Regions from separate parts of the Microbispora maris genome, predicted to be linked through region 1. Evidence: riboswitches for the same ligand, from Rfam matches in the RefSeq annotation. Region 1 holds a riboswitch; each other region holds the start of a gene.
What was found. A riboswitch is a leader RNA that binds a small molecule or an ion and turns the genes downstream of it on or off. The one in region 1 is predicted to bind cyclic di-AMP.
Positions count from the first base shown of each region.

Region 2: it holds a riboswitch for cyclic di-AMP, as region 1 does, so the genes downstream of both, AAH991_RS11245 (C40 family peptidase) here and AAH991_RS29345 (coiled-coil domain-containing protein) in region 1, are expected to answer to the same signal.
Region 3: it holds a riboswitch for cyclic di-AMP, as region 1 does, so the genes downstream of both, AAH991_RS00015 (C40 family peptidase) here and AAH991_RS29345 (coiled-coil domain-containing protein) in region 1, are expected to answer to the same signal.

Region 1 covers NZ_JBDJAW010000031.1:11,881-21,911, forward strand. The annotation lists tRNA gene AAH991_RS29295 (tRNA-Gly) at 92-162, opposite strand; tRNA gene AAH991_RS29300 (tRNA-Pro) at 253-329, shown strand; gene AAH991_RS29305 (enoyl-CoA hydratase) at 503-1,264, shown strand; gene AAH991_RS29310 (VOC family protein) at 1,268-1,660, opposite strand; gene AAH991_RS29315 (DUF2087 domain-containing protein) at 1,711-2,208, shown strand; gene AAH991_RS29320 (TrpB-like pyridoxal phosphate-dependent enzyme) at 2,273-3,631, shown strand; gene AAH991_RS29325 (ATP-binding SpoIIE family protein phosphatase) at 3,794-5,527, shown strand; gene AAH991_RS29330 (TIGR03086 family metal-binding protein) at 5,614-6,180, shown strand; gene AAH991_RS40540 (50S ribosomal protein bL37) at 6,190-6,267, opposite strand; gene AAH991_RS29335 (DeoR/GlpR family DNA-binding transcription regulator) at 6,408-7,211, shown strand; gene galT (galactose-1-phosphate uridylyltransferase) at 7,249-8,307, shown strand; cyclic di-AMP (ydaO/yuaA leader) riboswitch at 8,378-8,516, shown strand; gene AAH991_RS29345 (coiled-coil domain-containing protein) at 8,551-9,462, shown strand; gene AAH991_RS29350 (GNAT family N-acetyltransferase) at 9,542-10,003, shown strand.
Region 2 covers NZ_JBDJAW010000007.1:58,157-68,187, forward strand. The annotation lists gene AAH991_RS11240 (gluzincin family metallopeptidase) at 1-883, opposite strand, end outside; gene AAH991_RS11245 (C40 family peptidase) at 987-1,562, opposite strand; cyclic di-AMP (ydaO/yuaA leader) riboswitch at 1,633-1,791, opposite strand; gene AAH991_RS11250 (C40 family peptidase) at 2,095-3,057, opposite strand; gene AAH991_RS11255 (NYN domain-containing protein) at 3,195-4,511, opposite strand; gene AAH991_RS11260 (GNAT family N-acetyltransferase) at 4,860-5,429, shown strand; gene AAH991_RS11265 (DEDD exonuclease domain-containing protein) at 5,508-7,229, shown strand; gene AAH991_RS11270 (Lrp/AsnC family transcriptional regulator) at 7,282-7,569, shown strand; gene AAH991_RS11275 (sensor histidine kinase) at 7,672-8,472, opposite strand; gene trpD (anthranilate phosphoribosyltransferase) at 8,571-9,620, opposite strand; gene AAH991_RS11285 (hypothetical protein) at 10,007-10,031, opposite strand, start outside.
Region 3 covers NZ_JBDJAW010000001.1:545-10,575, reverse strand. The annotation lists gene AAH991_RS00055 (class I SAM-dependent methyltransferase) at 1-218, opposite strand, end outside; gene AAH991_RS00050 (TetR/AcrR family transcriptional regulator) at 281-931, shown strand; gene AAH991_RS00045 (L-aspartate oxidase) at 998-3,499, shown strand; gene AAH991_RS00040 (type III pantothenate kinase) at 3,507-4,289, shown strand; gene lysS (lysine--tRNA ligase) at 4,349-6,034, shown strand; gene AAH991_RS00030 (NADP-dependent oxidoreductase) at 6,113-7,036, opposite strand; gene AAH991_RS00025 (winged helix-turn-helix transcriptional regulator) at 7,131-7,541, shown strand; gene AAH991_RS00020 (helix-turn-helix domain-containing protein) at 7,615-7,863, shown strand; gene AAH991_RS00015 (C40 family peptidase) at 7,961-8,920, opposite strand; cyclic di-AMP (ydaO/yuaA leader) riboswitch at 9,071-9,224, opposite strand; gene AAH991_RS00010 (amino-acid N-acetyltransferase) at 9,615-10,031, shown strand, end outside.

The DNA.
Region 1 (10,031 bases):
GCACGTGTGTGGCACGGCAGATCGGAAACAGTGTCGCGAGATCACGAAGGCCAGGCTCCCCGTACGGGGTGACCTGGCCTTTCGCGCTGAGAGCGGACGACGGGAATCGAACCCGCGTAGCCAGTTTGGAAGACTGGGGCTCTACCATTGAGCTACGTCCGCGCGCGCCCGGTGTCCATCTGGTCTAGACTTCATCCGGTCGTCAGGGCGTAAGCGTACCGGAGTCTCGGAGCGCACGCGTACCCGACGAGACGGGGCGTGGCGCAGCTTGGTAGCGCGCTTGCTTTGGGAGCAAGAAGTCGCAGGTTCAAATCCTGTCGCCCCGACCAGCACTCTCGCATTTCCGCGCCGCTTCCGGCCGACGGCCGGCGCAGCGGCCTCGTCCGTTCCCTACGAGGCGACGGCGGCACTGCGGCCGGCCCGCCGCACCAGCCGGGCTCCGGGCCTCCGGCACGTTTCTATAACCTGTTCTCGTCGTACCCCCGGGACCCTGAGGAGCACCATGGGCGACCTGGTCCTCGTCGACCGGCCCGCCGAGGCCGTCGCGATCGTGACGCTGAACCGTCCGCGCAAGTACAACGCGATCTCCAAGGCGCTGCTGGAGGAGTTCCGGGACACGCTGGAGCGGCTCGCGGCCGAGCCCGGCCTGCGCGCGATGGTCCTCACCGGGGCCGACCCCGCCTTCTGCGCGGGCCTGGACCTCGGTGAGCTGGAAGCGAACGTGCGGATCGGCCATCCCGACTCGATCCTCCCGCTGCGGAACTTCCCCGTGCCCGTCATCGGTGCGGTCAACGGCGTGGCGGTGACCGGCGGCCTGGAGTTCGCGCTCGCGTGCGACTTCAGGATCGCCAGCGAACGGGCGCGGTTCGCCGACACCCACACCCGCGTCGGCATCGTGCCCTCCTGGGGCATGACCGCCCGGCTGAGCCAGGCGGTCGGGCAGGCGTGGGCCCGGCAGATGACGTTCACCGGGGACTTCGTCGACGCGCCCCTCGCGCTGCGCATCGGACTGGTGAACGAGGTCGTCGCGCACGACCGGCTGCTGCCCCGGGCCGTGGAGCTCGCGCGGAGCATCGCGACGACGACCCCGCAGACACTGGGCAGGATCCGGGAGATCTACGACCTCCTGCGGGACGGCACCGGCGCCGACGGCCTCCGTGCCGAGCTGGAGACCGGCCGGGACGGGCTCGCCATCACCAGCCCCGAGGACTTCGCCGCCCGCAGGCGCGCGGTCTTCGACCGGGGCCGGAGCCAGAGCCGCTGAAGGTCACTCCTCCTCCACGTACGGGTGCGTGAGGAACTCGATGGCGTGACCGTCGGGGTCGTCCACGTACACCCCGCGGCCGTGGTGGCGGTGGTTGACCTGCTGCGGCTCCTGGTGATGCGGCCCGCCCCAGTACGGCAGGCCCCGCTCGGCGATGCGGGCGCAGATCTCGTCGAACTCGTCCTCGGAGACGAGGAACGCCAGGTGCTGCATGACGATCCGGTCCCGGTCGACGATCGAGTCGGCGTAGTCGATCGTCACGCCGTTGGCGACCCGGACCGTGGCGAACGGCCCGAACGCGCCGGGCTCCGGCTCGCCGAGCAAGCCGGTCAGGAAGCGGGCGGACTCGAAGCGGTCACTGCTGTGCACGATCGTGTGGTCCAGTCGAGCGGTCACGGCGCCCTCCAGGTTTTCCGTGGTCCTCATCGAGCCAATACCGTGGACGGGTGATCGACAAGCACATCTCCCGCGTGCTCGGGCTGCTCGGGCAGGACGACACGCTTCGTGTCCTCGCCGGACTGGTCCTGCGTCCCGGTGAGCCGCTCGACAAGGTCACCGGGCTGACCCCGGAGGCGGCGGCCAAGGCCCTGGACCGGCTGGCCAGGGGCGGCCTCGCGGTACGGGAGGAGGGCGGCTGGCGGGCGCGGCCCGAGACCTTCCGCGACCTGCTCCGCATGGTCCCCTCCACGCCGGCCGATCCGATGGACGCGTTCCTGGTCGACGGGCGGCTCGTCTCCATCCCGGTGAAGCGGGCCAAACGGCTGATGGTGCTCGACTACATCGCGCAGGTGTTCGAGGTGGGTGTGCGCTACCAGGAGAAGGAGGTCGACGTGGCGCTGCGGGCGTTCCACGACGACCACGCCGCGCTGCGCCGCTATCTGGTGGACGAGGGGTTCCTCACCCGGGAGGCCAACGTCTACTGGCGTTCGGGAGGAAGCGTCTGACCGGGTCCGGCCACATCGGCCGGCGCCCTTTCCCCACGGGCCCGCGGCGCGGACACTGGGAGACATGGGCGAGCCGACCAGGGTCCTTCTCGACGAGTCCCGGATCCCCCGGAACTGGTACAACGTCATCCCGGACCTGCCCACGCCACCCCCGCCGGTGCTCCATCCGGCGACGCTGCGGCCGGTCGGTCCCGACGACCTCGCCCCGCTCTTCCCGGATGCGCTTATCGGGCAGGAGGTGTCGGGCGAGCGGTTCGTCCCGATCCCCGAGGGCGTCCTCGACGTCTACCGCCTCTGGCGGCCGACACCGCTGATCCGCGCCCGCCGCCTGGAGCGCGCCCTCGGCACGCCCGCCCGCATCTACTACAAGTACGAGGGTGGCAGCCCGTCGGGCTCGCACAAGCCCAACACGGCGGTCCCGCAGGCGTACTACAACGCGCGGGAGGGCGTGCGCAGGCTGACCACCGAGACCGGCGCGGGCCAGTGGGGCTCCGCGCTGGCGTTCGCCTCCGCCCAGTACGGCCTGGCCTGCGAGATCTGGATGGTCCGGGCGTCGTACGACCAGAAGCCGTACCGGCGCACGCTGATGAAGGTCTACGGCGCCACCCTGCACGCCAGCCCGTCGGCGGTGACCACGGCGGGCAGCAGGATCCTGGCGGAGGACCCGCACTGCACGGGGTCGCTGGGCATCGCGATCAGCGAGGCCGTCGAGGTGGCCGGGCAGCACGACGACACGCGGTACGCCCTGGGCTCGGTGCTCAACCACGTCCTGCTGCACCAGACCGTCATCGGCGAGGAGGCGCTGGAGCAACTGGCCACCCTCGGCGAGACCCCCGACCTGGTGATCGGCTGCACCGGCGGCGGCTCCAACTTCGCCGGGCTGGCCTTCCCGTTCCTGCGCGAGAAGCTGGCGGGGCGGATGAACCCGGTGCTGCGCGGCGTGGAGCCGGCCGCCTGCCCGTCGCTGACCCGGGGCACGTACGCCTACGACTTCGGCGACGCCGCGGGGTTCACGCCGCTGATGAAGATGCACACGCTGGGGCACACGTTCGTGCCCGACCCGATCCACGCCGGCGGGCTGCGCTACCACGGCATGTCTCCGCTGCTCTCGCACGTGTACGAGCAGGGCCTGGTGGAGGCCGTGGCCGTCACGCAGACCGAGTGCTTCGACGCGGGGATCCGCTTCGCCAGGTCCGAGGGGATCGTGCCCGCCCCCGAACCCGCCCACGCCGTGGCCGCGACGATCGCGGAGGCGCTGCGGTGCGCGGAGTCGGGCGAGGAGAAGGTCATCGTGATGTCCCTGTGCGGGCACGGCCATTTCGACCTGCCCGCCTACGAGAGCCGTCTCGCCGGTCGCCTGGAGGACTTCACGCTTCCGCAGGAGCGGATCGACGAGGCTCTCGCGCACCTGCCCGCCGTCTGATGTGACGCATGCGCACCGGTATCCGTTTCGTCCCTTGAGCGGCGGGTACGGCTGCGCCATCGTGCCGTAATACCTGTCGGAGCACTCATGTCAAACGGCTGAAATGCGCGGTATCAGCTCCATACGATTCTGGAACGCCATCCGCTCTCTCCGGAGAATTCGTTGAACCGGAACTGCGTTATCAAGGACCCCGCCCCGGGGAACCGGGCGCAGTGGCGCCGCAGCAGCGCCGCGTCCGCAAACGAGCGGCTGGCTTTCCTGAACGAGGCGAGCCGGCGTATCGGCAGCACGCTCGACCTGGCCGAGACGAGCCGGGAGCTCGTGGACGTGTCGGTCCCCCGCTTCGCCGACGCGGCGGCCGTGATGGTGCAGGACCGCCTCATGTCGGAAGGCGAGCTGTCGCCCCGGCCGGTGGACGGGACGACCCTCGTACGCCGGGTGGCCCTGGGGGTGGCCGGCGCCGACCCGGACGCCTGGATGAAGGCGTTCCCGGTCGACGAGGCGACGGTCTACCCGGCGATCCTCCCGCAGGCCCAGTGCATGGCGAGCGGGAAGCCGCTGATGTACCCGTCGCTGGACAAGGAGAGCGCCCGGCTGATCGGCGCCAGCCTGGACCGGGAGGAGGCGGTCGCCTCGCTCCTGACCGACTGCTCGTTCCTCGCGGTGCCCCTGCGTGCCCGGGGACGGGTCCTCGGCTGCGTGGTCTTCACCCGGCGCCCCGGCGGCCTGCCGTTCGAGGAGCAGGACGTGGTGGTGGCCGAGGACCTGGCCGCCCGCGCGGCGCTGTGCATCGACAACGCGCGGCTGTACACCACGGAACGCAAAACCGCGCTGACCCTGCAGAGCAGCCTGCTGCCCGTCGAGCTTCCGCAGGCGCTCGGGATGGAGATCGCCTCGCGGTATCTGCCGGCCAGCGACCTGATGGGCGTCGGCGGCGACTGGTACGACGTGATCGCCCTGCCCGGCTGCCGTACGGCCCTGGTGGTGGGCGACGTCATGGGGCACGGGACCAGGGCCGCGGCGACCATGGGCCAGCTGCGCACGGCCGCGCGTACGCTGGCGAGCCTTGACCTGCCGCCCGACGAGGTGCTGTTCCGGCTCAACCTCATGAGCCAGGACCTCGACCCGAGCCAGATCGCGACGTGCATCTACGCGGTCTACGACCCGGTGACGCGCAGTTGCGCGCTCGCCCGCGCCGGGCACGTGCCGCCCATCCTGCTGCACCCCGACCGCTCGACCGAGATCATCGAGCTGCCGTCGGGCCTGCCGCTGGGCATCGGCAGCGACCCGCTGGAGTCGCGCGAGCTGATCCTGCCGTCCGGGAGCGTGCTCGCCCTCTACACCGACGGCCTGGTGGAGAGCCGCGAGCGGGACCTGGACGCCGGCATCATGGGGCTGCGGCGCCTGCTCGCCGGTCCGGTCGACGACCTGGAGGACATGTGCGACGTGATCATCAGCAGCCAGCGGTCGAGTCACGAGCGTGACGACATCGCCCTGCTGGTGGCCGAGGTGCGCGATCTCGATCCGGACGAGATCGCGACCTGCCCGTTGCCGGCCGATCCGCGGTTCGTCTCGCACGCGCGCCGCTTCGTCCGCGGCACCCTGCAGCGGTGGGGCCTGGGCGGCCTGGTGGACGCCACCCAGCTCATCGTGAGCGAGCTGGTCACCAACGCGCTCAAGCACGGGTGGCCGCCGATAGAGCTGCGGCTGCTGCGCGGGCGGACGCTTGTGGTCGAGGTCGCCGACGGTTCGCCCGCCGCTCCCGCCCCGCGCACGGCCACCCCCGACGAGGACACCGGCCGCGGCCTCCAGCTGATCAAGCGGTTCGCCTACCGCTGGGGCACCCGTCCCACTCCGTACGGCAAGATCGTCTGGGTCGAGCAGCACCTCCCTTGACCCGGCGTTCCTTCCCCGGCGAGCGTGTATTACCGATCGTTGAGAAGCGTTACGTTCGAACGGGGAGTTCGTGGCGAGGAGGGGACATGATCGATATCCGTGACGCGTACCGCAGGGCGCTGGACGGTTTCGGGGACCGCCTCCATCTCGTCCGCCGCGGACAGTGGGAGTTGCCGACTCCCTGCGTGGACTGGGACGTCCGCGGGCTGGTGAACCACGTCGTGTCCGAGAACCTGTGGGCCCCCGAGCTGCTGTCCGGCCGCACGGTCGCGGAGGTGGGGGACGCCTTCGAGGGCGACGTGCTCGGCGACGACCCGCTCAAGGCGTTCGAGGCGTCCGCGCAGGGCGCCGTGCAGGCCGTGTACGCCGAGGGCGCCCTGACCTCCGTCACCCACCTGTCCTTCGGCGACGTGCCGGGCGAGGAGTACATCACCGAGCTGTTCGCGGACGCGCTGATCCACACCTGGGACCTGGCACGTGCCATCGGCGGGCCGGAAAGGCTCGACCCCGACCTCGTCGCCTCCTGCTCGGATTGGTTCGAGAAGGCGCGGGAGGACTACCGCGAGGCGGGGGTGATCGGGGACGAGCGAGGCGTCCCGGCCGGCGCCGACCAGCAGACTCACCTGCTCGCCGCCTGGGGCAGGAACCCCTAGGCCGGGCCTCTACCGGCCCGTGGGCCGCCTGCCGTGGTTGGCCTTCTTCTTCTTGCGTGCCTTCGACTTGCGCGCGCGTCTGCCCATGAAGACCGCCTTCCGTCGAGTACGGCGTTTCGCTCACTGTCCCCCGCGGGACCGCGACCGGCAAGTACCCGGACCCCAACTCAACATGTCTCCACGTCCGTGGGGCATAATTTGTTTGAATCTGTTGACAGGAGTGGTGGATGCTGGCCCAGCAACGGCAGCAGGCGATCCTGGAGAGGGTGCGCAGAACCGGCGGGGTGCGCGTCGCGCAGCTCGTACGCGACCTCGGGGTCTCGGACATGACGATCCGCCGCGACCTGGAGGTCCTCGCGGAACGCGGCCTGATCGTCAAGGTGCACGGCGGGGCGACCGCCACCGGCACCGGCTCGACGGAGGAGCCGGGCTTCGCGGCCAAGTCGGTGCGGCAGCAGGCCGAGAAGGAGGCCATCGCCCGCAGGGCGGCCATGCTCGTACGGCCGGGCAGCTCCGTCGCCCTGTCGGCCGGGACCACGACCTGGACCCTCGCCCACCACCTGGTGGACGTGCCCGAGCTGACGGTGATCACCAACTCCGTGCAGGTGGCCGACGTCTTCCACCGAGCGGGGCGGCCCGACCAGACCGTGGTGCTGGTGGGAGGCGTGCGCACGCCCTCCGACGCCCTGGTCGGCCCGGTGGCCGTGGCGGCCGTCCGCTCCTTGAACGTCGACACGCTCATGCTCGGCGTGCACGGCATGAGCGTCAGGGCGGGATACACCACGCCCAACCTGCTGGAGGCGGAGACCGACCGGGCCCTCATCACGGCCGCCCAGCAACTCGTGGTCCTGGCCGACCACACCAAGTGGGGGACGATCGGCATCAGCACGATCGCCGCCCTCGGCGAGGCCGATGTGGTCGTGAGCGACGCCGGTCTGCCGGAGGAGGCGCGCGCCGCGCTGTCGGAACACGCCGGCGAAGTCCTCCTCGCCGATCCGTCCGGGGAATCCGCGCTGGAGACCGCACTGTGACGCAGAACACCGCACGCTGAAAGTTGGAGACCGCTCTGTGAAGCGCACCATCACCCATCTCGCCGACGGCCGCGAGCTCATCTACTTCGACCGGCGCGACGACGCCGACCACAGCGCCACCGACCCCAGGGACCTGCCGCCGCGCCCCCTCGCCTCCGAGTTGCGCTACGACCCCCTGATGGACGAGTGGGTGGCCGTCGCCCGGCATCGTCAGACGCGCACCCACCTGCCGTCCGCCGAGGAGTGCCCGCTCTGCCCGGCCCATCCCGGCTCGGAGATCCCCTCGCCGTACGAGGTGGCGGTGTTCGAGAACCGGTTCCCGTCGTTCAGCTTCAACACCGGGACGTACGAGCAGGTGGGCGGCCTGAGCGAGGTGCGGCCGGGGATCGGGCGCTGCGAGGTGGTCTGCTTCACCTCCGACCACAACGCGTCGTTCAGCTCCCTGAGCGACGAGCAGGCCGAGCTCGTCGTCGAGGCGTGGGCCGACCGTACGGCCGAGCTGTCCTCGCTGCCCGGCGTGGAGCAGGTCTTCTGCTTCGAGAACCGCGGCGCCGAGATCGGCATCACGCTGCCGCACCCCCATGGGCAGATCTACGCCTATCCGTACGTCACGCCGCGTACGCGCCAGATGCTGGACGCCGCCGCCCGTCACCGGGGCGGCAACCTGTTCGCGGACGTCCTGGCCGCCGAGCGGAGGGGCCCCCGGGTGGTGGCCGCCAACGAGCACTGGACGGCCTTCGTCCCGGCCGCCGCGCGGTACCCGTTCGAGGTGCACGTCTACCCGCACCGCCGGGTGCCCGACATCCCCGCGCTGTCGCCGGAGGAACGGGCCGCCTTCGCGCCGCTCTACATCGACGTGCTGCGCCGCCTCGACGGGCTGTTCGGCGTCGTCATGCCGTACGTCGCCGCCTGGCACCAGGCCCCGGTCACCTACCGGCGCGACCTGGCCCATCTCCACCTTCAGCTCTTCACGATCCGGCGGGCGCCGAACAAGCTGAAGTACCTCGCCGGCTCGGAGTCGGCGATGGGCGCGTTCGTCAACGACGTGCTCCCGGAGGAGGCCGCCCGGCTGCTCCGGGAGGTGGTCACGGCTTGATCACCGAACGGTTGCGACTTGGGTGGCACCTGTAGTTTCTTTACCAGTAGTATCCCTGGCACCGGTTGTCACAACCGGTACGCCTAATCCCGGGCGCCTCGCCCGGGAGCCGGGGACCCAACCACGAACCTGGGGTCAAGGCAGCCGCCTGCCCGGGCTCCTCCAGCCCGCACCCGTCAGCTAACCCGGCCGGCACGTGGAGAGGAGTGGGCTCTGCCCCGCGCGTACCCCCTGGCTGTCGGTGTGCTCGCCTCCGCCGCCCTCGTGTTCGGCGTGGCCGCCCCGGGCGCCGCCGACCCCAAACCGACGGCGAAGCAGCTCAAGCAGGAGCTGTCGGACCTGCGGAAGAGGATCGACCGGCTGATCGCCGACTACAACGCCAAACGAGTCGCGCTCGCCGAGGCCCGCGTCGAGGAGAAGGCCGCGCGCGGGCGGCTGGCCAAGGCGGAGGCCGATTACGAGGCCGCCAGGGACGCCGTACGGCAGATGGCCGGGCTGCGCTACCAGACCGACAGCTCGATGGCGCTGCCCGACATGAACACCGCCGCACTGAACTACCAGCTCAAAGAGGAGCAGGCCGCCAGGCTCGAGCACTTCGACCGGATCCGCGCCGAGCGGCAGCGGGCCGCGGACGCGGCCAAGACGCTCGCCGGACAGCTCAAGACGCAGGCCGCCGAGGTCGCCGCACAACGCGAGGACGCCGAGGACCTCATCGAGGAGATCAAGGACAAGCTCGACGCCCTCATCCCGATCGCCCCGGGCAGACGGGCCGGCGGTTCCTGGGCGCCGGAGCTGCCCGCCGGCTCCGACAACATCACCCCCCGCATGCGACTCATGCGCACCGAGGTCGGCAAGGCCTTCAACCTGCGGTTTCCGGTCGGCTGCTACCGCGCGGAGAACAGCGGCGAGCACCCCCTCGGACGCGCCTGCGACTTCATGATGAGCTCGGGCGGCGCCATGCCCTCCCCGGAGATGAAGGCGCTCGGCGACAGCCTGGCCGCCTGGGCCATCAAGAACGGGCCGAAGCTGGGCGTGATGTACGTGATCTGGCAGCAGCGCATCTACAACCTCGGCCACCCCGGCTGGCGGACCATGTCCGACCGCGGCGGAGTCACCGCCAACCACTACGACCACGTCCACATCTCGATGTACTAGGCCCGCAAGCCATCCGCCGGCCCCTTGGCCCGGGCGCTCTCGATGGCCGCGCGCGGCACGGTCGATAGCATCGACGGCCATGGCACCCGACTTCCGGCTCCGTCCGGCCGAACCGGCCGACTACGACCGCGTGATCGCCGTCGTGGACGACTGGTGGGGCCGTTCGATCCACGGGTCCCTGCCCCGCCTGTTCCTCGATCACTTCCATCGGACGAGCATCATCGCCGAGCACGACGAGCGGCTCGGCGGATTCCTCGTCGGCTTCCTGTCCCCCTCGATGCCGGACGCCGCCTACATCCACTTCGTCGGCGTCGATCCCCGTTTCCGCGGCAATGGCCTGGCCCGCCGTCTCTACCGTGGCTTCTTCGACATCGCCCAGGCCGGCCACCGCTCCGTGGTCCGGGCCATCACCTCCCCGCAGAACGACGCCTCGATCGCCTTCCACACGAAGATGGGGTTCACGGTCACTGGTCCCCACCCTGACTACGACGGGCCCTCAACCGACCGGATCCTCTTCGAACGCCGGCTCCCGACCATGTGAAGGGCTTGCTGAACGACTTCTCGCGCTC
Region 2 (10,031 bases), on a different contig from region 1:
CCCGCCATTCGAGGGTCAGGCGGCCGGGGGTCAGCCCGAGCACCTCCCGCAGGGCGGCGCCGATCTCCTCGCGCCGCGCGGCGCGGTAGAGGGCCACCAGCCTCCGCTCGCCGAACCGGTCGGCGATGTAGCGGCAGGCCAGCCACGCCTCCTCGTACGCCTGGGCGGGCCTGGCCGCGAAGTCGCCGGGCCCCGGCAGCTCCCGCAGCGCCGGCCTGCCGGCGGCCACGTCCGCGGCCAGCTCGGCGGCCACCGTCCGGACCGGCAGCCCGCTGTCCAGGTAGCCCACGTAGTCGGCGAAGCCCTCCAGGAGCCACATCGGGACGGCGCGGGGACCGGCGGTCGCGACGTGCGTCAGCTCATGGGTCACGACGACCAGGCGGCCGGTCGCGGACAGGCGGGCGAACGCGGCCGGCTGCACGATCACCCGGCCGCCGGTGGCGACGGCCGCCAGGCCGTCCACCTTCGCCGGCGCGGCCAGCACGGCGGCCTGCTCCTCGCCGCGGGGCACGAGGACCACCGCGCCGCCGTACCCGCCCCAGATCCTCGTCACCGTACGGTCCGCGCGATCGGCCAGCGCGGCGATCTCGGCGACCAGCGGCCGGGGCGACCCGACGACGACCGCCCGCGCGCCGCGGGCGACGGAGGCGCCGGTCCACATGCCCGGATGCTCCCGCACGGCGGCGCGGGCGTCGAGCCGCAGGGCGAGCAGCGGATCGGGCGGGGCCGCGGCCGCCGGCCCGGCGAGCAGCGCGGCCAGCGCGACGGCCACGGCCGCGACACGGCGGGGACGGGCCCCGCGGGACGGATCCGCGGGCCGGCGCCGGCCGGCCGCGGCGCGCACGCCCGGCACACCCGCGGGCACGCCGCTCGTGACAGTCACGCCGTGCATGGTAGCCAGCACATGCCACGGCCCCGTCCACCTCGGCGAGGTGGACGGGGCCGCATGGACGGCGCCGGTCGAGGGGGCTTGGTGACCGGCGTCCTCAGACGCCCGGACGGACGGCACCCACGAAGGTGCTCCTCCGGTAGGCGTCCAGCTTGTCGATCCGCACCCGCGTGCCGCTGTGCGGAGCGTGGACCATCTTGCCGTGCCCGACGTACATGCCGACGTGGCCGCCGCCGCTGGTGAAGATCAGGTCACCGGGCTCGAAGTGCCCCCAGGACACCTTCTTCCTGACCGCGCCGCGGATGGACCACGTCGTGCGCGGCAGCCGTACGCCGGCCTTGCGCCAGGCGTACTGGACCAGGCCCGAGCAGTCGAACGCGCCCGGCCCGGTGGCCCCGTAGCGGTAGGGGTCACCGATCTGCTTCCTGGCGGTCTGCACCGCGCGCCGGGCCTTGGCCCGCTGGAGCGCGCTTCTGCTGACCTTCCGCTTGGTGGCGGACTTCTTCTTGGTCGCCTGCTTCTTCGCCGCGGCCTTGCGGGCGGCGGTGTTCGCACCGGTCGCCGTGGCCGTCTTCGTGGCCGTCTTCGTCTCGGGGGCTGTCTTGACGACCGTGACCGTCACCGTGTCGGCCGCCGCCGGATGCGCACCGGCGACCCCTACGGATGCCGTCAAAGCGGCACCTCCAAGGGCAATTCGGGCAAGACGGGACAGGCTAGCGGGGGTGGTAGACAGGATCTCTCCTCGGCTCTTCCGCAAACGCCTACCGGGTTAGCTGACGGGTTCGGGCTGGGAAGTCGCCCTACGGCGCGCGATGCGCCGATTCACCCCGGACCTTCGCGTGAAGGTCGATGGTTCCCCGGCTCCGTGCCTCCTGACTGCACGGACTCGGCAGGCCACCGGCGCCGGGGATCCCGCGAGGGGGAGGGTGTCGGGGGCGCCGATGACGGTGGAATTGTCTGCGCTACCGGCCGGCCGGACCGGTTCGCGGCGGCGAGGCGTGCTCGCCGCGGCCCAGAAGCTACCGAGGACCCGGCGCGTTCGGCAAAGCCCCGCCGCCGGATAAAGATCGGATAACGAAGGTCGCGAAGAAGAAACCGCAGCGTACCCATGGCACGGATGGACTAAATGTGACTCTGCTCACAGTCCTGTCACAGACCCCGAATTCGGCCACATTAGCCACAACCATCACAGACACGGCGGGACGTCAGGGACGGACGGCACCGATGGCGTGATACTCGGCGAGTGTGACAATCTTCACAACATCTCCGGTCTGCGGCGCGTGGACGACCTTGCCGTCGCCGGCGTAGATGCCGACGTGCCCGTAACCGGCGTGCCAGAGCAGGTCGCCCGGCTGGAGCTCGTCCAGGGAGACCCTGCGGCTCGCACCCCAGGCCCACTGCTCGTAGCTCGTCCTGGGCAGGGTCACCCCCGCCGCCGACCAGGCGGCCTGCACGAGGCCCGAGCAGTCCCAGGAGTCCGGCCCGGTCCCTCCGTAGCGGTACGGTTTGCCGACCTGCTTGTAGGCGAACTGGAGGGCCGCCAGCGCGTTGCCCGACGCCGGTCCGGTGTAGACGACGCCGGCGCTGTTCGGGTTGCCCGGGTTGTACGTCCCGAGCGAGCGCAGCAGCTTCATCTGCTCCCTGACGAGCTTGTCGACCTTCTCCTTCTCGTCGGCGAGCTCGCTCCTGACGTCGGCGGCCTCCTTGTAGGACGCCTTGCTCTGGTCGCGGCGGTCCTTGAGGCCCTGGATCGCGCCCTCGTACTCCCGCAACCGCCCCGCACGCTCGGCCGAGATGTGGTTGAGCGTGGCCAGGCCGCTGAGCATGGAGTCGGGGTTCGAGCTGTAGAAGACGCCGCCCCACGACCCCATGTCGCCGACCTGGTAGCTGTTGACGGCCATCGTGACCAGCCCGGCGCGGAGCTCCTCCACCCGGACGTTGTGCTTCTTGTAGTCCTCGTTGACGGCGAGGTACTTCTGCCTCGCCTTCTTCCACTTCTCGTTGGCCGCGTTGTAGCGGTCGACGAGCTTGTCGGCCTGCTCGTTGAGCTTGTTCAGCTTCGCCTTGGCCTGCGCGACTGTGGGCTTCGGATCCGCCTGCGCGCCCGTCACCGGCATCAGCAGGACCACGGCGGCCAAACCGGCGGCCACCGGCACACGCCCTCGCACTGAGGCCCCCTTTTTAGATCTACGAAACCTGCGCGCGACTCTATCCAGGCGATCTTGAAGCTTCAACCTAGTCGCAGGTATTCGCGGTGGTCATGACCCAGGGCGACGACGCGGGTCCGGAGCGTGCGTACGGGCGCTCAGCCGCGGCCGAGCCGGCGCAGCAGCAGGAGCGAGGGCACCGGGCGCGCGCCCATGCGGCGCACCGACTCGGCCACCTCCCGGTCGGAGGAGACGACCGCGATCGACCGCCCCGGGGGCTCCGCCCGCACCAGCGTGCGGATGAGGTCGTCGGCGATCTCCCCGGGCGCGCTGAACATCACCCGGACCCCGCGGGGCGCGGACACCTGGACGGGCCCGTTCAGCTCGGCGCCGTCGAAGACGCACGTCACCTCCGCCCGCGTCTGGACGGCGAGCCCGCCGAGCCCGGTGAGCAGCCGGGCCCGCTGGTCGGCGAGGGTCAGCGATGGGTAGCCGGTCTTGGTCACGTTGTAGCCGTCGACGATCAGGTGCAGGTGCGGGAGGGCCAGGAGCTGGTCGAGCAGCTGGGGGTCGTCGTTGGCCAGCGCCCGCGCGGGCACGGCCGTCACGCCCGGCTCGCCCGGCACGACGGCGGTCACGTAGTCGGCGGGCCTGCTGATCGTCGTGGGCAGGCCGAGCTCCTTGCGCAGCCCCGCGGCGGTGTCCTGGAGCGCGTCCAGCAGCACCCGCACCCGGGCGTCCTCGATGCTGCGGCCCTCGCGGGCGGCCCTGCGGCTGGCCTCCAGCTGGCGCTCGGCGTCCGCCAGGCGCTCCCTGAGCCGGCGCAGCTCGGACTCGGCCGCGCCGTTGGCGCTCGCGACCCTGGCCCGCGCCTCGGACGTCTCCGCCTCCAGCTCGGCCGTCCTGGCCTCGGCGGCCCTGACCCGCTCGCGGGCCTCGTGCAGCTTGCGCCGCAGGTCGGAGTTCTCCGCGCGGGCCGCCTTGAGCTGCTCGCGCACCCGCTCGATCTCCTCCTTGGCGGAGGCTCGCTGTGCCGCGAGCTGCTCGCGCAGCCGCGTCTCCGCCTGCTCCCGCTGGCTGCCCGCCGCGGCGGCCCGCTCCAGGTCGGCCCGCGCCTGCTCGACCAGGTCCGGCCAGCCGGGCGGACGGGTCAGGTAGGCCGCCGCCGCGACCAGCACCGGCTCGGCCGCGGGGGGCACCGTGCCCTCGGCCAGGCTCGCCACCAGCTCGGGCCAGGCCGCCTCCAGCGTCTCGGCCACCCGCTCGCGGAACTCCTTGTCGTTCTCCAGCTGGGCCGCGATCGGCGCGCTGCCGAGGCGGGCGCGCTTGCGGGGATCGAACTTGGCGATGTTGCGCAACGGCGGCGGCACGGCTGCGGCGGGCATCGAGCCCAGCACCTGCGCCGCGACCTCCACCACGTGTAAGCGGACCTGCTCGGGCAACGGACGAGACAGGCCTTCTCCGGCTGAACTCATCTCGTCGCTCCTCGGTCGTGTCCTACAGATCTTCTGCCCACTGCGGTCGCCCCGGCGGCGCCTCGCGGTGCTGTCGCCCCCGAGTGCGAGAACGTCCCCCGATGCCCGCCCCCGCGAGACGTGAGCCTCGCGGCGCGCCCACCGGACCGCCCTCACACGGCAAGATCTGCGAGACACTCCCTTGTTCTTGTCACTTCCAAGGGTACGGCCGTCGCACCGTGTCCATGCCGCGTTCATGATCTGTCACCGGGCCTCCGGCGGTGCGGCCCGGCTGTGCGGCCCGGCTGTGCGGCCCGGCGCGGACAATCCGTTGGCGGGCGCCCGGCACCCGTCCGTACGCTTGGCGCTGTGTTCACCCCGCCATACCCGATCATGACCCCCCGGCTGGTCCTGCGCCCCTTCACCGAGGCCGACCTCGACGACCTGCACGCCTTCCACTCCCTGCCCGAGGTGACCAGATATCTGTACTGGGACGCCCGTACGCGGGAGGAGACGAAGGCCGCGCTCGACCGGAAGATCGCCTGCGCCTCGCTCGGGGAGGACGGCGACGTGCTCAGCGTGGCCGCCGCGCTGGCCGGCGGAGGGCCGGTGATCGGTGATCTCACGCTGTTCCTGCGCAGCCGGGAGCACCGCCAGGGCGAGATCGGCTTCGTCTTCAACCCGGCCTACCAGGGCCGCGGGCTGGCCACCGAGGCGGCCCGCGAGATCCTGCGCATCGGGTTCGAGGGGCTCGGGCTGCACCGCGTCCACGGCAACTGCGACGCGCGCAACACCGCCTCCGCCCGCCTGATGGAGCGGCTCGGCATGCGCAAGGAGGCCCACCTGGTCGAGAACGAGTTCTTCGCCGGCGCGTGGAGCGACGAGCTGGTCTACGCGATGCTGGCCCGCGAATGGCACGCCGGGGCGGCCTCCGCGTAGCTCCCCACCTGGCCCTTTCTTTACCGTCGCATGGGGCCGGTACGGCAATTGTCGGTCGGCGTCTCTATGGTCTTGGGCGTGGATGCGGTACAGGGCACGCTGGACGAGCTCGGCACTCCCCTGCGGGAGGTGACGTTCGTCGTCTTCGACCTGGAGACCACCGGCGGCTCGTCCGCGGAACACGCCATCACCGAGATCGGCGCGGTGAAGGTGCGCGGCGGCGAGGTGATCGGGGAGTTCGCCACGCTGGTCGACCCGGGCGGCCCGATCCCCCCGTTCATCTCCGTGCTGACCGGCATCACCGACGCGATGGTCGTGGCCGCGCCGAAGTTCTCCGAGGTGCTGCCGAGCTTCCTGGAGTTCGTCGCCGGGACGGCGCTGGTGGCGCACAACGCGCCGTTCGACATGTCGTTCCTGAAGGCGGCGTGCCAGGCAGGCGGCTACCCGCCCCCGGCCAATCCGGTGGTGGACACGGCCGACCTCGCGCGCCGGGTGCTGACCCGCGACGAGACCCCCAACTGCAAGCTCGCCACCCTCGCCCGGATCTTCCGCAGCTCCACCGAGCCCTGTCACCGGGCCCTGGCCGACGCGAGGGCCACGGTCGACGTGCTGCACGGGCTCATCGCGCGGGTCGGCTCGCTCGGCGTGCACACGCTGGAGGACCTGCGCGGTTTCGTGCGCGCCCCCACCCCGGAGCAGCAGCGCAAGCGCCACCTCGCCGACGGGGTGCCCGGCGCGCCGGGCGTCTACGTGTTCGAGGACGCCAGGGGCGAGGCGCTCTACATCGGCAAGAGCTCCAACCTGCGCAACCGCGTGCGCAGCTACTTCACCGCGAGCGAGACCCGCTCGCGCATCCGCGAGATGGTCGGCATCGCCGAGCGGGTCAGGACGATCGTCTGCGCCACCGCGCTGGAGGCGGAGATCCGCGAGCTGCGGATGATCGGGGCGACCAAACCCCGCTACAACAGGCGGTCCCGCTTCCCGGAGCGGGCGGTCTGGCTCAAGCTGACCGACGAGCCGTTCCCGCGGCTCAGCGTCGTGCGGGAGGTCCGCGACGACGGGGCGGCCTACCTCGGCCCGTTCGGCAGCAGCCGCACGGCCGACGACGCGCGGACGGCCATGCACGAGGCGCTGCCGCTGCGGCAGTGCACCGAGCGGATCTCGGCCCGCGTGCGGCGGCCCGCCTGCGCGCTCGCCGAGATCGGCCGCTGCGGCGCGCCCTGCGAGGGCCGCGAGAGCGAGGAGAGCTACGCCCGGCACGTGCGCCGCGCCCGGCACGCCATGGAGCAGGACGCCGAGGCGGTCTTCTCCGCCATGGAGGCGCGCATGCGGCGCCTCGCGGCCGAGCAGCGATACGAGGAGGCGGCGGTCGACCGCGACCGGCTCGCGGCCTACGTCAGGACCGCCGCGCGCATGCAGCGCCTGCGCTCCCTCACGGGCATTCCGCAGATGGTCGCGGCCAGCCCCGCCTTCGACGGCGGCTGGGACATCCACGTCATCCGGTACGGCAGGCTCACCGCGGCCGGGGTGATGCCCCGGGGCGCTCACCCGACGCCCTACGTGGACGCGCTGGTCGCCACCGCGGAGACGGTCGTCCCCGGTCCCGGCCCGACGCCGGCCGCGAGCGCCGAGGAGACCGAGTGCGTGCTGCGCTGGCTCGACTCCCCCGGCGTGCGCCTCGTCCAGGTCGACGGCGCCTGGAGCCTTCCCGCGTACGGCGCGGGGCGGCTGGTCGAGCGCATCGAGCGCGCCTACCGGCACCAGCGGAGCGACCGCCGTGAGGGACGGCCGCTGCGGTGACGCTAGTCTCTGGGGCGACAAGCCGAAGCCGGGAACAGCAGGAGAGACGCGCATGGTCACCGCGATCGTCCACATCAAGGCGGATGTCGACCGGATCCCCGAGGTCGCCGAGGCCATCGCCGAGATCGCCGGCGTCAGCGAGGTGTACTCGATCACCGGAGAGTTCGACCTGCTGGCCATGGTCAGGGTCGGCCGGTACGAGGAGGTGGCCGAGGTCGTGCCCGGCCGCGTGAACAAGGTGCCCGGCGTGCGCCACACCGAGACGCACATCGCCTTCCGCACCTACTCCCGCCACGACCTGGAGGCGGCCTTCTCCATCGGCCTCGCCGACGCGGACTGAACCGGCCCGGCCTCGTCGTGCTCGTGGCCGAGACCGGCCGCTCGGCTGGCGCGCGCGGGCGGAAGACCGCGCGAGGCAGCGGCGGCCGGGCGGGCGCCGCGATCAGGCAGGCCGCAGCAGCCGGACGCGGACCTCGAACCCGCCGGGGAACGGGTGCGCGGCGACCGAGCCGCCGAACAACGCCGCCCGCTCCCAGGTGCTGATGAGCCGGTCGCGGGGCAGCCCGTCGTCGTGGACGACGACCTCCAGGACGGCGGGCAGCCACCGCAGCGTGACGGTCGCCGTGCGGGCCATGCCGTACCACAGGGCGTTGCCCAGCGCCTCCTCCACGATGCGGTAGGCCGACAACTCCAGAGCGGGGCCGTTCCCCCGGACGCCGGCCTCCTTGAGGGAGACGGCGAGCCCGCTCGCGCGGAAGTCGTCCAGCAGGCCGGGCAGGTCCCCCAGGCCCGGCTGGGGGCCGCGCCGCTGCCCGTCCATGCGCAGCAGGCCCATCATCCGGCGCAGATCGGACAGGACCCGCCGGCCCGACTCCTCGGCCTCGCGGAAGGTCTGCCGCGCACGTTCCGGGTCCTTGTCCATGATCACGCGGCCCGCCCCCACGCCGAGCGTCATCACGCTCAGGTCGTGCGCCACCAGATCGTGCAACTCCGAGGCGATCCGCAGGCGCTCCCGGACGAGGACCTCGTCCTCGCCGTCGCCGTCACGCCCCGGGCGCACGCCCGCCCCGCCCGCCGCCGGAAGCGGCCGGCCGCCCCTGCCACGGCCCGGTCCCGGGGAGACCGCCCCGGGGCGGTAACCGGCGTGGGGCGCACCGCGGGAACCGGCGGTGAACAGGGCCATCCCGGCACGGGCGAACGCGGCCCAGCGATGGATGACGCGAAGGGCGGACAGGCGCATCATGGCGGGAACGGTACGGCTCGGGCCGAACCCGGCACGTCCCCATCAAGGTGGACGCCTGATCCCTCCAGCGGCGGAGGCGAACCGGCTCGGGAAGCCGATCAGGCCTTGCCGCCGAGCGCGCGGCTGATCTCGACCCAGCGCTCCAGGGTCTGCGCCGCCCTGCCCGAGTCGACCGCCTCGGCCGCGCGGGCGTACGCCGCGCGCAGGTCGCCGATCAGGTCGTCGCCCGGGCCGTCGTAGGCGACCAGCCCGGCCGCCGCGTTCAGCAGCACCGCGTCGCGCACCGGCCCGGTCTTGCCGCCCAGCAGGTCGCGGACCGCCGCCGCGTTGAACTCGACGTCGCCGCCGCGCAGGTCGCCCGGCTGGGAACGGGGGATGCCGAGGTCGGCCGGATCGATCGTCGTCTCGGTGGCGACGCCGTCCCGGACGACGAAGACCGCCGACGGAGCCGCGGTGGACAGCTCGTCCAGGCCGTCGTCCCCCCGGAAGACGAGCGCCGACACGCCGCGCTCGGCGAAGACGCCGGCCATGACCGGCAGCATGCGCGCGTCGAACACACCGATGGCCTGTGCGGCGGGGCGCGCCGGGTTGGCCAGCGGCCCGACGAAGTTGAACACCGTCGGCACGCCGATCTCCTTGCGCGGCGGGCCGGTGAACCGCAGCGCGGGGTGGTAGACGGGCGCGAAGCAGAAGGCGATGCCCGCCTCCACCGCGACCCTGGCCGTGGCCTCCGGCGCGAGGTCGAGGGCGACGCCGAGGTGCTCCAGCACGTCGGCCGCGCCGCACAGCGAGGAGGCGGCCCGGTTGCCGTGCTTGACCACCCGGGCCCCGGCCGACGCCGCGACGATCGCGGCCATCGTCGAGACGTTGACGGTGTGCGCCCGGTCGCCGCCGGTGCCGACGATGTCCAGCACCGGTCCCTCGACGGTGAGCGGGGTAGCGCGCTCGAACATGGTGCGGACGAGGCCCGTCACCTCGGCGACGGTCTCGCCCTTGGCCCGCAGGGCGACGGCGAAGGCGGCGATCTGCGCCGGGGTCGCCGCCCCCGACATGATCTCCCCCATTACCCAGGCCGTCTCGTCGGCCGTCAGGTTCTCCCCCGCGAGCAGGGCGTTCAGCGTCGAGGGCCAGGTGGTGCGCGTGTCCATGGTGGGCTCCGCGGGGTCGATGTCCGGTCGGGTCGGCGGGTGGTGTGGGTGCGCCCGGGCGGTTCGGGCGCCTCATTCGGTGGTCAGCCCCGTGACGTGCGGGCCGGCGCGCGATCAAGCGGGGTCCGGTGGGCCTGGGTCTCGTGATCCTGAGTCCGGTGAACCCGAGTCCGGCAAACCCTGGCCGGGACGGGCCCCGGCACCGCTGCGGGCCCCCGGCCGGGCACGGCGGCACCCGGCGCGGACGCCCGCGGCGCCGGATCCCGGTGCACCCGGTACCCAAGGTGCCATGCGCCCGGCGAGTGCCGGTGCCGGTGCGCCCGGTGCCGGTGCGCCCGGTGCCGGTGCGCCCGGTGCCGGTGCGCCCGGTCTCAGTGCGCCCGGTCTCAGTGCGCCTGGGTGAGGCTGAGG
Region 3 (10,031 bases), on a different contig from region 1:
CCGTGCCGGGCGAGATAGACGGCGTTGGTCCCGGTGCCGCAGCCGAGCTCCAGCGCACGGCCGGGCGGCAGCGCGTCGCGCCCTTCGATCAGGGCGACCAGCTCGGGCGGCGTCACGCCGGTGTCCCACGGCGGCTTGCCGGCCAGGTAGTACTCCTCCAGCGCCCGGCGCACCACCTCCTCCTGGTCCGCTTCCTGAGTCGTGTTCGGCTTGTCCATGACCGCGCTCCCGGTTGTTAGAGGCGAACTCTAGTGTTTGACTCTAGAGATAGACTCCCGCCGTGGACACCGTCAAGAGGCCGGACAAACGAGCCGAGCGCTCGCGCCGCACCCGGGAGAAGATCATCGAGGCGGCGCGGGAGCTGTTCGTCGCGCAGGGCTACGGGGCGACGAGCCTGCAGGAGGTCGCCGACCGGGCGGGCGTGGCCGTCCAGACGGTCTACTTCGTCTTCGGCAACAAGCGCACGCTGTTCAAGGACGTCGTCGACACATCCATCGCCGGCGACGCCGAGCCGGTGGCGACCATGGACCGTGAATGGTTCCGCGCCGCGTGCGCCGCGCCCACCGCGGCCGGCCAGCTGCGCGCGCATGTCCGCGGCACGGGCGAAATCCTCGGCCGGGTCGCCCCGCTCATACCGATGATCGAGTCCGCGGGGGCCGCCGACCCGCAGATCGCCGCGCAATGGCCCGACGGCCCCGACCCGCGCTATGTCGTGCAGCACGCCGCGGCCCGGGCGCTGGTCGCCAAGCCCGGCGCCCGCCCCGGCGTGTCCGCCGAGATGGCCGCGGACCTGCTGTTCTGCCTGCTCAGCCCGCAGCTCTACCTGCTCTTCGTCCAGGACCGCGGCTGGTCGCCGGACAGGTGGGAGGAGTGGGCCTACAACACTCTGGCCGCCCAGCTCTGCGCCGATCCCGGCGAGTGCCCCGTGTAGGAGGGGGCGGGGCGGCACCATCGCCCGGGGGGCGTTATCGTCATTATGACGAAAGGGGATCCCCTCATGGTGGCGCTCGCACGCAGACTCACCGCCCCCGCACCCGGCTGGACCGTCGAGGCCGACGCCGTCGTGATCGGGTCCGGCATCGCCGGCCTCACCGTGGCGCTGCGCCACGTCGAACTCGACCCCCGGGCCCGGGTGCTCGTGGTCACCAAGGACGTGCTGTCGGCCGGGTCCACCCGCTGGGCCCAGGGCGGCATCGCCGCCGTCCTCGACCCCGAGGACACCCCCGACGAGCACCTGAGGGACACGCTCGTCGCCGGGGTCGGCCTGTGCGACGAGGAGGCCGTACGCGTCCTGGTCACCGAGGGCCCCGACGCGCTGAAGCGGCTGATGAGCCACGGCGCCGAGTTCGACCGGGACATCGACGGCGAGCTCCAGCTCACCCGCGAGGGCGGCCACCACCGCAACCGGATCGTGCACGCGGGCGGCGACGCGACCGGCGCCGAGGTGCAGCGCGCTCTGGTCGAGGCCGTGCTGGCCGAGCCCCGCATCGAGGTCATCGAGCACGCCCTCGCCCTCGACCTCCTCCTCGACGCCGAGGGCCACGCCTGCGGGGTCACGCTCCACGTGATGGGGGAGGGCGCCCGCGACGGCGTCGGCGCCGTACGGGCCGGGGCCGTGGTGCTGGCCAGCGGCGGCATGGGCCAGGTCTACGCGGCCACCACCAACCCCGTCGTGTCCACGGGGGACGGCGTGGCGCTGGCCCTGCGGGCCGGCGCGGTGGTCAGGGACATCGAGTTCGTGCAGTTCCACCCCACGGTCCTGTGGCTGGGGGAGGGCTCGACCGGTCAGCAGCCCCTCGTCTCCGAGGCCGTGCGCGGCGAGGGCGCGGTGCTGATCGACGCGAACGGCGAGCGCTTCATGCGGGGCGTGCACGAGCTGGCCGATCTCGCGCCCCGCGACGTGGTCGCCAAGGCGATCATGCGCCAGATGGCGCGGACCGGCGCCGACCACGTCCACCTCGACGCCACCCACTTCGGCGAGGAGAAGTGGCGCTCCAGGTTCCCCACGATCTTCTCCGTCTGCCGGGAACACGGCATCGACCCCGTCACCGAGCCCATCCCCGTCGCCCCCGCGGCCCACTACGCCAGCGGCGGTGTGCGCACCGACCTGTACGGCAGGACCAGCGTGCCCGGCCTGTACGCCTGCGGAGAGGTGGCCTGCACGGGCGTGCACGGCGCCAACCGGCTGGCCTCCAACTCCCTCCTGGAAGGGCTCGTCTACGGCGAGCGGATCGCCGCCGACCTGGCCGCGAGGAAGCCCGCCCCGCGCGAGCCCGCGCCGGACGACCGGCCCGAGGGCCTGGCCGACCCGCGTACGCGGCCGAGGGTCCAGAGCCACATGAGCCGGGGCGCCGGGGTGCTGCGCAGCGACCGGAGCCTCGCGCAGGTCGCCCGCGCGCTGTCGGACGCCCGCTGGACGCCGGTCGCGGTCGAGCCCTGCACCGAGTCGTGGGAGGCGACCAACCTCCTCACCGTGGCCTCCGCGCTGGTCGCCGCGGCGGCCGTGCGCGAGGAGACCCGCGGCTCCCACTGGCGGGAGGACCACCCCGACCGCGACGACGCCCGCTGGCGGGCGCACATCGACATCGCCCTGACTGCGGAGGGACTGACCTTGACGTACACGCCTCACGAGGAACTGCGGACCGAGCTGGACAAGGCCGGCCTCGACGCGGACGCCGTGCTCGGTCTCGTCCGGGCCGCGCTGGAGGAGGACCTGGCCGGGGGGCAGGACGTGACCTCGGTCGCCACCATCCCCGCCGATCAGCGGGCCGTGGCCGACGTGGTGGCCCGCAAGGAGGGCGTGGTCGCCGGCCTCGCCGTGGCCGAGACCGTCTTCCGCCAGGCCGCCGGGCAGGTCGAGGTCGAGCGGCACGCCGCCGACGGCGACCGGGTGCGCCCCGGCGACGTGGTCATGACCGTGCGCGGCGCCACCAGGGACCTGCTCACGCTGGAGCGGACCGCGCTCAACTTCCTCACCCACCTGTCCGGCGTCGCCACCCAGACCCGCCGCTGGGTGGACGCCGTCGAGGGCACCGGCGCCCGGATCCGCGACAGCCGCAAGACCATCCCCGGGCTGCGCACGCTGGAGAAGTACGCCGTCCGGGCCGGCGGCGGGGTCAACCACCGGATGGGCCTGCACGACGCCGCGCTGATCAAGGACAACCACGTCGTCGCCGCCGGAGGCGTCGCCGAGGCGTTCCGCGCCGTACGGCAGGCCTTCCCCGGCCTGCCGATCGAGGTCGAGGTGGACCGGATCGACCAGATCGAGCCGGTCCTCGCCGAGGGCGCCGACGAGATCCTGCTCGACAACTTCACCGTGGACCAGCTCGCCGAGGCCGTACGGCTGGTGGCCGGGCGGGCGCGGCTGGAGTCGAGCGGCGGGCTGACCCTGGACTCGGCCCGCGCCGTCGCCGAGACCGGGGTCGACTACCTGGCCGTCGGCGCGCTCACGCACTCGGCCCCGGCACTCGACCTGGGCCTGGATCTTCGTGAGGCATAATCGGGGAATGCTGCTCACCATCGACGTCAGCAACACCCACACTGTGCTGGGCCTGTTCGAGGGTGAAGAGGTGATCGAGCACTGGCGGATCGCCACCGATCCGCGCCGCACCGCGGACGAGATCGCGGTGGTGCTCCAGGGTCTCCTCGGGCAGTCGCCGCTGCTCAAGGACGCCGACATCAGCGGCATCGCGATCTGTTCCACGGTCCCGTCGGTGCTCAACGAGATGCGGGAGATGTCCCGGCGCTACTACGGCGACGTCACGGCCGTGGTCGTCGAGCCCGGCGTCCGCACCGGCGTCCCGGTCCGGATGGACAACCCCAAGGAGGTCGGCAGCGACCGCATCGTGAACGCGCTCGCCGCCACCGCCCTGTACGGCGGGCCGTGCGTGATCGTGGACTTCGGCACGGCCACGTCGTTCGACGCCGTCTCGGCCCGGGGCGAGTACGTCGGCGCGGTGACCGCTCCCGGCCTGGAGATCTCGGTGGACGCGCTCGCCACGGCCGGGGCCCAGCTGCACAAGGTCGAGCTGGTCCGGCCGCGGTCGGTCATCGCCAAGAACACCGTGGAGGCGCTCCAGTCGGGCATCATCTACGGCTTCGCCGGTCTGGTGGACGGCATCGTGGACCGGATGACGGCCGAGCTGGCCTCCGACCCCGACGACGTCACCGTGGTCGCCACGGGCACCGGTGCGCCGCTGATCATCGGCGAGGCCCGTACCATCGACGTGCACGAGCCCTGGCTCACGCTGATCGGCCTGCGGCTGGTCTACGCCCGTAACGCGTCCTGACGACTCCTCCGCGTACGGGACCATAGAAGGCAGGATCCCGTTCAGAGAGGACTGACGTGATGGACGCCGACTGGGTGGCGCGTTTCGCCGATGAGGTCATCGCCGAGGCTGAACGGCGCGCGCCGGGCAAACCCATCGTCTGCGCGTCCGGACTCAGCCCGTCGGGCCCGATCCACCTGGGCAACCTGCGCGAGGTCATGACCCCGCACCTGGTGGCCGACGAGATCAGGCGGCGCGGCCACGAGTGCGTGCACATCATCTCGTGGGACGACTTCGACCGCTTCCGCAAGGTGCCGGTGGGCATCGACCCCGCGTGGAACGAGCACATCGGCAAGCCGCTGACCACCGTCCCGGCACCGCCCGGCAGCGAGTACCCCAACTGGGCCGAGCACTTCAAGGCGCCGATGATCGCCGCGCTGAACGAGCTCGGGGTGGAGTTCCACGGCATCAGCCAGACGCAGATGTACACCTCCGGGGCGTACCGGGAGCAGGTGCTGCTCGCCATGCGCGAGCGGCGGCGGATCGACGCGATCCTCGACCAGTACCGCACCAAGAAGGCGAAGGCCAAGGAGGTCACGGACGCCGACGAGGCCGCCGCGCTCGAGGGCTCGGGGGCCGCGAGCGAGGACGACGGTTCGGGCGCCGGGGGCTACTACCCCTACAAGCCCTACTGCTCGGCCTGCGACCGCGACCTGACCACGGTCACGTCCTACGACGACGAGACCACCGCGATGACGTACACCTGCGTGTGCGGCCACAGCGAGACCGTGCTGCTGTCGGAGCACACCCGCGGCAAGCTGGTGTGGAAGGTCGACTGGCCGATGCGCTGGGCGTACGAGGGCGTGGTCTTCGAACCGTCGGGCGTCGACCACAGCTCGCCGGGCTCGTCGTTCGTCGTCGGCGGTCAGATCGTCCGTGAGGTGTTCGACGCGCCGCAGCCGATCGGGCCGATGTACGCCTTCGTCGGCATCAGCGGCATGGCCAAGATGAGCAGCTCCAAGGGCGGCGTGCCGACCCCGGCCGACGCCCTGTCGATCATGGAGCCGGCGCTGCTGCGCTGGCTCTACGCCCGCCGCCGTCCCAACCAGTCGTTCAAGGTCTCCTTCGACCAGGAGATCCAGCGGATGTACGACGAGTGGGACACGCTGACCAGGAAGGTGCAGGACGGCACGGCGCTGCCGGCCGACCAGGCGGCCTACCGCCGCGCGTCGAGCACGGCCTCCCGGGTCCTGCCCGAGACGCCGCGACGGCTGCCGTACCGGACGCTCGCCTCGGTGGTGGACATCGCCACCGGGCACGAGGAGCAGACGCTGCGCATCCTGCGCGCGTTCGACCCGGAGATCGCCGGGCTGGACGAGCTGCGGCCGCGGCTCGACCGCGCCCGGCACTGGGTGAACACGTACCTGCCCGCGGAGGAGCGCACGCAGGTGCGCGAGACGCCCGACAAGGAACTGCTCGACACGCTCGGCGAGCAGGACCGCGAGTCGCTGCGCCTGCTGGCGGAGGGTCTCGACGCGCACTGGTCGCTCGACGGGCTCACCACCCTCGTGTACGGCGTGCCTAAGGTGCAGGCCGGGCTCGACATGGACGCCAAGGCGGCCACGCCCGAGCTGAAGGCGGCCCAGCGGGCCTTCTTCGCCCTGCTCTACCGCCTGCTCGTCGGCCGCGACACCGGCCCGCGCCTGCCCACGCTGCTGCTGGCCGTGGGCCGTGACCGGGTGCGTGAGCTGCTCGGTCGTTCCTGATCGGTCGATCCCGATCCCTGCGTCCGATCTCCTGCCCGCGGGCCGGACGGCATGGCCGTCCGGCCCGCGGCCGTACTGTCAGGGCAGCAGGACCAGCCGGCCGCGCAGGCCGCCCCTCCGCAGGCGCTCGTACGCCTCGGCCGCCCGCTCCAGCGGATAGGTGCCGGCGATTCGCATGGTCAGCCGTCCCTCCTCGGCCAGCTTCGCGACGTCCCGTAGCTGGGCCGCGTCGGCGCCGACGGACACCGTCGAGACCCGGATGCCGCGCAGCGGGATCGGGGCCTGTCCGGCGACGACGGTGACGAACGCGCCTCCGTTGCGCACGGCGTCCAGCGCGGGCAGGCCGACGACCGCCGCGTCCACCAGGCCGTCGACGCCGCCGGGTACGACGGCCCTGGCGGCCGTGGCCAGGTCGGCGCCCCGCGGCACGAACCACTCCGCGCCGAAGCCCCGCACCAGCGGCTCGTCGCGGGGTGCCGCGACCGCGGCGACCCTGATCCCCCGTGCCACGGCCAGCTCCACCAGATAGCCGCCCAGGCCCCCGGCCGCTCCGGTGACGAGCAGGGTCTCGCCCTCGGCGAGCCCGGTGAGGTCGAGCGCCTGGACGGCGGTGAGCGCGTTCAGCGGCAACGTCGACGCCTCGGGCGCGGTCGCTCCGGCGGGTGCGGGCGCGACGGCCGTCTCGTCCAGCACCACCAGGTCCGCCTGGGCCTTGACGGGCTCCGTCAGCCGGTCCGACAGCCCGATGACGCGCTCGCCCGGGAGCACGCCCGTCACTCCCGGACCGACGCGGTCGACCACGCCCGCCACGTCCCAGCCGAGCGCGTACGTCTCCAGCCGGGGCGCGAGCTTGAAGTCGGGCAGGGCGCCCGAGGCCGTGAGCAGGTCGATCGGATTGACGGCCGCCGCCTCGACCCTGATCCGCACCTGCCCCGGTCCCGGCTCGGGCTCGGGCGTCTCGACCAGCCGTACGGCACCGCCTCGTGCCACCAGTGTTCTCATGGGTTCTCCTTCCGTACGGCAGGGAGCGTAGGAAGAGTTACTCTCTCTTGGTAAGTAGGCACCAAAAAGTGCGTAACAAACGCGGAGGGAAGACATGGCCACCCGGACGGCCGCCGAACGGCGCGAGGAGGAACGTCAGCGGTACAACGCGTACGTCGCGACCTGTCCGTCGCGGAAGCTGCTCGACACGCTCAGCGACAAGTGGGCGAGCCTGGCGCTCACCGCGCTGGCCCACGGCCCGCTCCGCTACAGCGAACTGGCGCGGATGATCGCCGGTGTCAGCCAGAAGATGCTCACGCAGACGCTGCGGACGATGGAACGCGACGGTCTGGTCTCCCGTACGGTCACGCCCTCGGTGCCGGTCCGGGTCGACTACCGGCTCACGCCCCTGGGCGAGAACCTCTTGCCGCTGCTCGAAGCGATCAAGCGCTGGGCCGAGGTTCACATGGAGGATGTGGAGGCGGCCAGAGAGGCGTACGACCGGCGGGTCGACTCCCAACCTTGACGACCTTCGCGGCAGGCGTTTACCGTCCCTGGAGGGTGGGCCGACGAATCATCGTCGTGGGGGAGGGCGGACGATGGGTGTTCCCGAGGTCGTCTACCGAGGTGACAGTCTCGCCTCGGATTTTGATCGTGCCGGTCTCACCGATGAGGACTTACTTCTTCTCGCGGAGCTGGCCAAGGGCGTGACCGCGGACCGGGTGGGCCGCAGTCTCGACGTCAGCGGGCGTACGGTGCGGCGGCGGCTGCGGTGCATCTGCGACCGCATCGGCGTCGCGACGGCGATCGAGGCCGTCGCCTGGGCGGCGCGCCGCCGCCTCATCTGACCGCGATCCGGACCGCACGGTGGTGGCTCCGGATCGCGCGGTCTCCGGGCCGGGGCCGGCCGCGTGCGCTCCGGAGCGCACGCTCTCGTGGCCCGGGTCAGTCGGCGACGCGCACCGCTCCCGCGAACGGCCGTCCGGCGATCTTCGCGATGTGGATGACGTCTCCCGTGCGCGGCGCGTGGATCATGTAGCCACCGCCGATGTAGATGCCCACGTGGTGCAGGTCGGAGTAGAAGAACACCAGGTCGCCGGGGCGGAGCTGGTCGCGGGAGATGTGCGTGCCGGCCGTCCACTGGTCGCCCGTGTAGTGGGGCAGGCTGATGCCGACGGCCTGGTAGGCCGCCATGACCAGGCCAGAGCAGTCGAAGGAGCTCGGGCCTTCGGCGCCCCACACGTACGGCTTGAGCTGCTGCCTGAGAGCCCAGCGCGCGGCCTGGGCGGCCTTGCCGTCGCCCACGATCGGGAACGACATCCGGCTGCGCGTCTCGCTGCCGACCGTGCGGGCGACCTGCCGGTAGAGGCTGCTCTCGGTCTTCTTGATCAGCTTGGTGATCTTGTCGCGGCGGGAGTCGAGGCCGGTGAGCAGTTTCTTGACCTCGGCCTGCCGGGCGGAGGCGCTCTCCCTGGCCCGCGCGGCGGCGTCCATGGCCTTGGTGACCTCGGCGACCTCCTGGCTCTCCTGCAGCTCCAGCGCGTACGTCGTGGAGGCCTGGCTCAGGTACTTCCGCGGGTCGGCGTCGCTGTCGATGAGCACGAGCGCGTTGCCGAGCCCGTTGGTCATGTAGGAGTGCTGCGCGAGGGCGCTGGCCTTCTGCCGGCGGACCTCCAGCTCGGCCTCGCTCTTGGCGAGGTTCTTCTTGGCGAGCTCGGCGGACCGCTCGGCCGCCTTGAGCCGCACGCGCTCGCCGTTGTACTGCTCGGTGAGGCTCTCGATCTCGGTGTAGAGGCTCTCGACCTGTTCCGTGAGCTCCTTGAGGCTCGGCTTGGGGTCGGCGGTGGCGCGGACCACCGGGGCGCCGAACGTGATCGCGGTGAGCGCGACGCCGACGAACGCCAATCGGCGGATGGCAGCCGGACCGGCCGTGCCGGATCCGGACCGTCGGCGGCGGGCGTGCCTGCCCGCCGGCCGTCCTCCACGCGTGCGCAACCGAGCTCCTCTCCCACATGCGCCCCGCGGCAGGCCGTGTCGTGGAGCATGGCCATGTGGCGGGGCGCTACTGAGCGCCTACCGGGTTAGCTGACGGGTTCGGGCCGGAGTAGCCCTACCTTGGCGGATTCACCCCTTGACGATCTGAGACCGAACCGATCCTGATCCTGCAGTTGGGTCCCCGGCTCCCCTCCGCACTCGGTGCTTCGAAGATTCGGCGCCCGGCCGCCGTGAGCGCTCACGATGACCGGCATCGTCGCTGGACGATAGTGCACGGCGAGTTCTTGCTCAACCAGAACTCCGAAACCCGTCTACGTTTGACAACCAAACGATCACAGCTGGGTCACGGGCTCAATGGGGATACATCCGCGTTCACCTGGGTTTGGAGTGATCTGAGGTGTTGGACGTGCCGTGCGGGCTGCCGGAAAAAGTAGGACGAACCGGATCGAGGTCGCGCAGGGCGGCCGGGCGTCCTTCCGTATCCTTACGGCTACAGAGGGTCAGACCTCATGTCGGGCGTGGTGTTTGGGAATGACCGTTATCCGGAGAGGTCGTTCGCGCCGACTGCGGGCGATCCGATCCCGTCCGGCTAGGCTGACCGCTCATGGAGCAGGTCACCGCGCAGACATCCAGTGGATCGGGTGCCACGGCCGTGACGGTGCGCCGGGCCAGGACGCCGGACGTCCGGGCGATCCGGCGTCTCGTCGACGCGTACTCGGGCGTCGGCCCCCGGCTCCTCAAGAAGAGCACGGTGACGCTGTACGAGGACGTGCAGGAGTTCTGGGTCGCGGAGGTGGACGGGCAGATCGTCGGCTGCGGCGCGCTGCACGTGCTGTGGGAGGACCTCGCCGAGATCAGGACCGTCGCCGTGGACCCCGCGGTGCGCGGTGGGGGGATCGGCCACCGGATCGTCGCCGCGCTCATCGAGACCGCCCGGGACCTCGGCGTGCGGAGGGTCTTCTGCCTCACGTTCGCGGTCGAGTTCTTCGCCCGGCACGGCTTCCGGCCCATTCAGGGCACA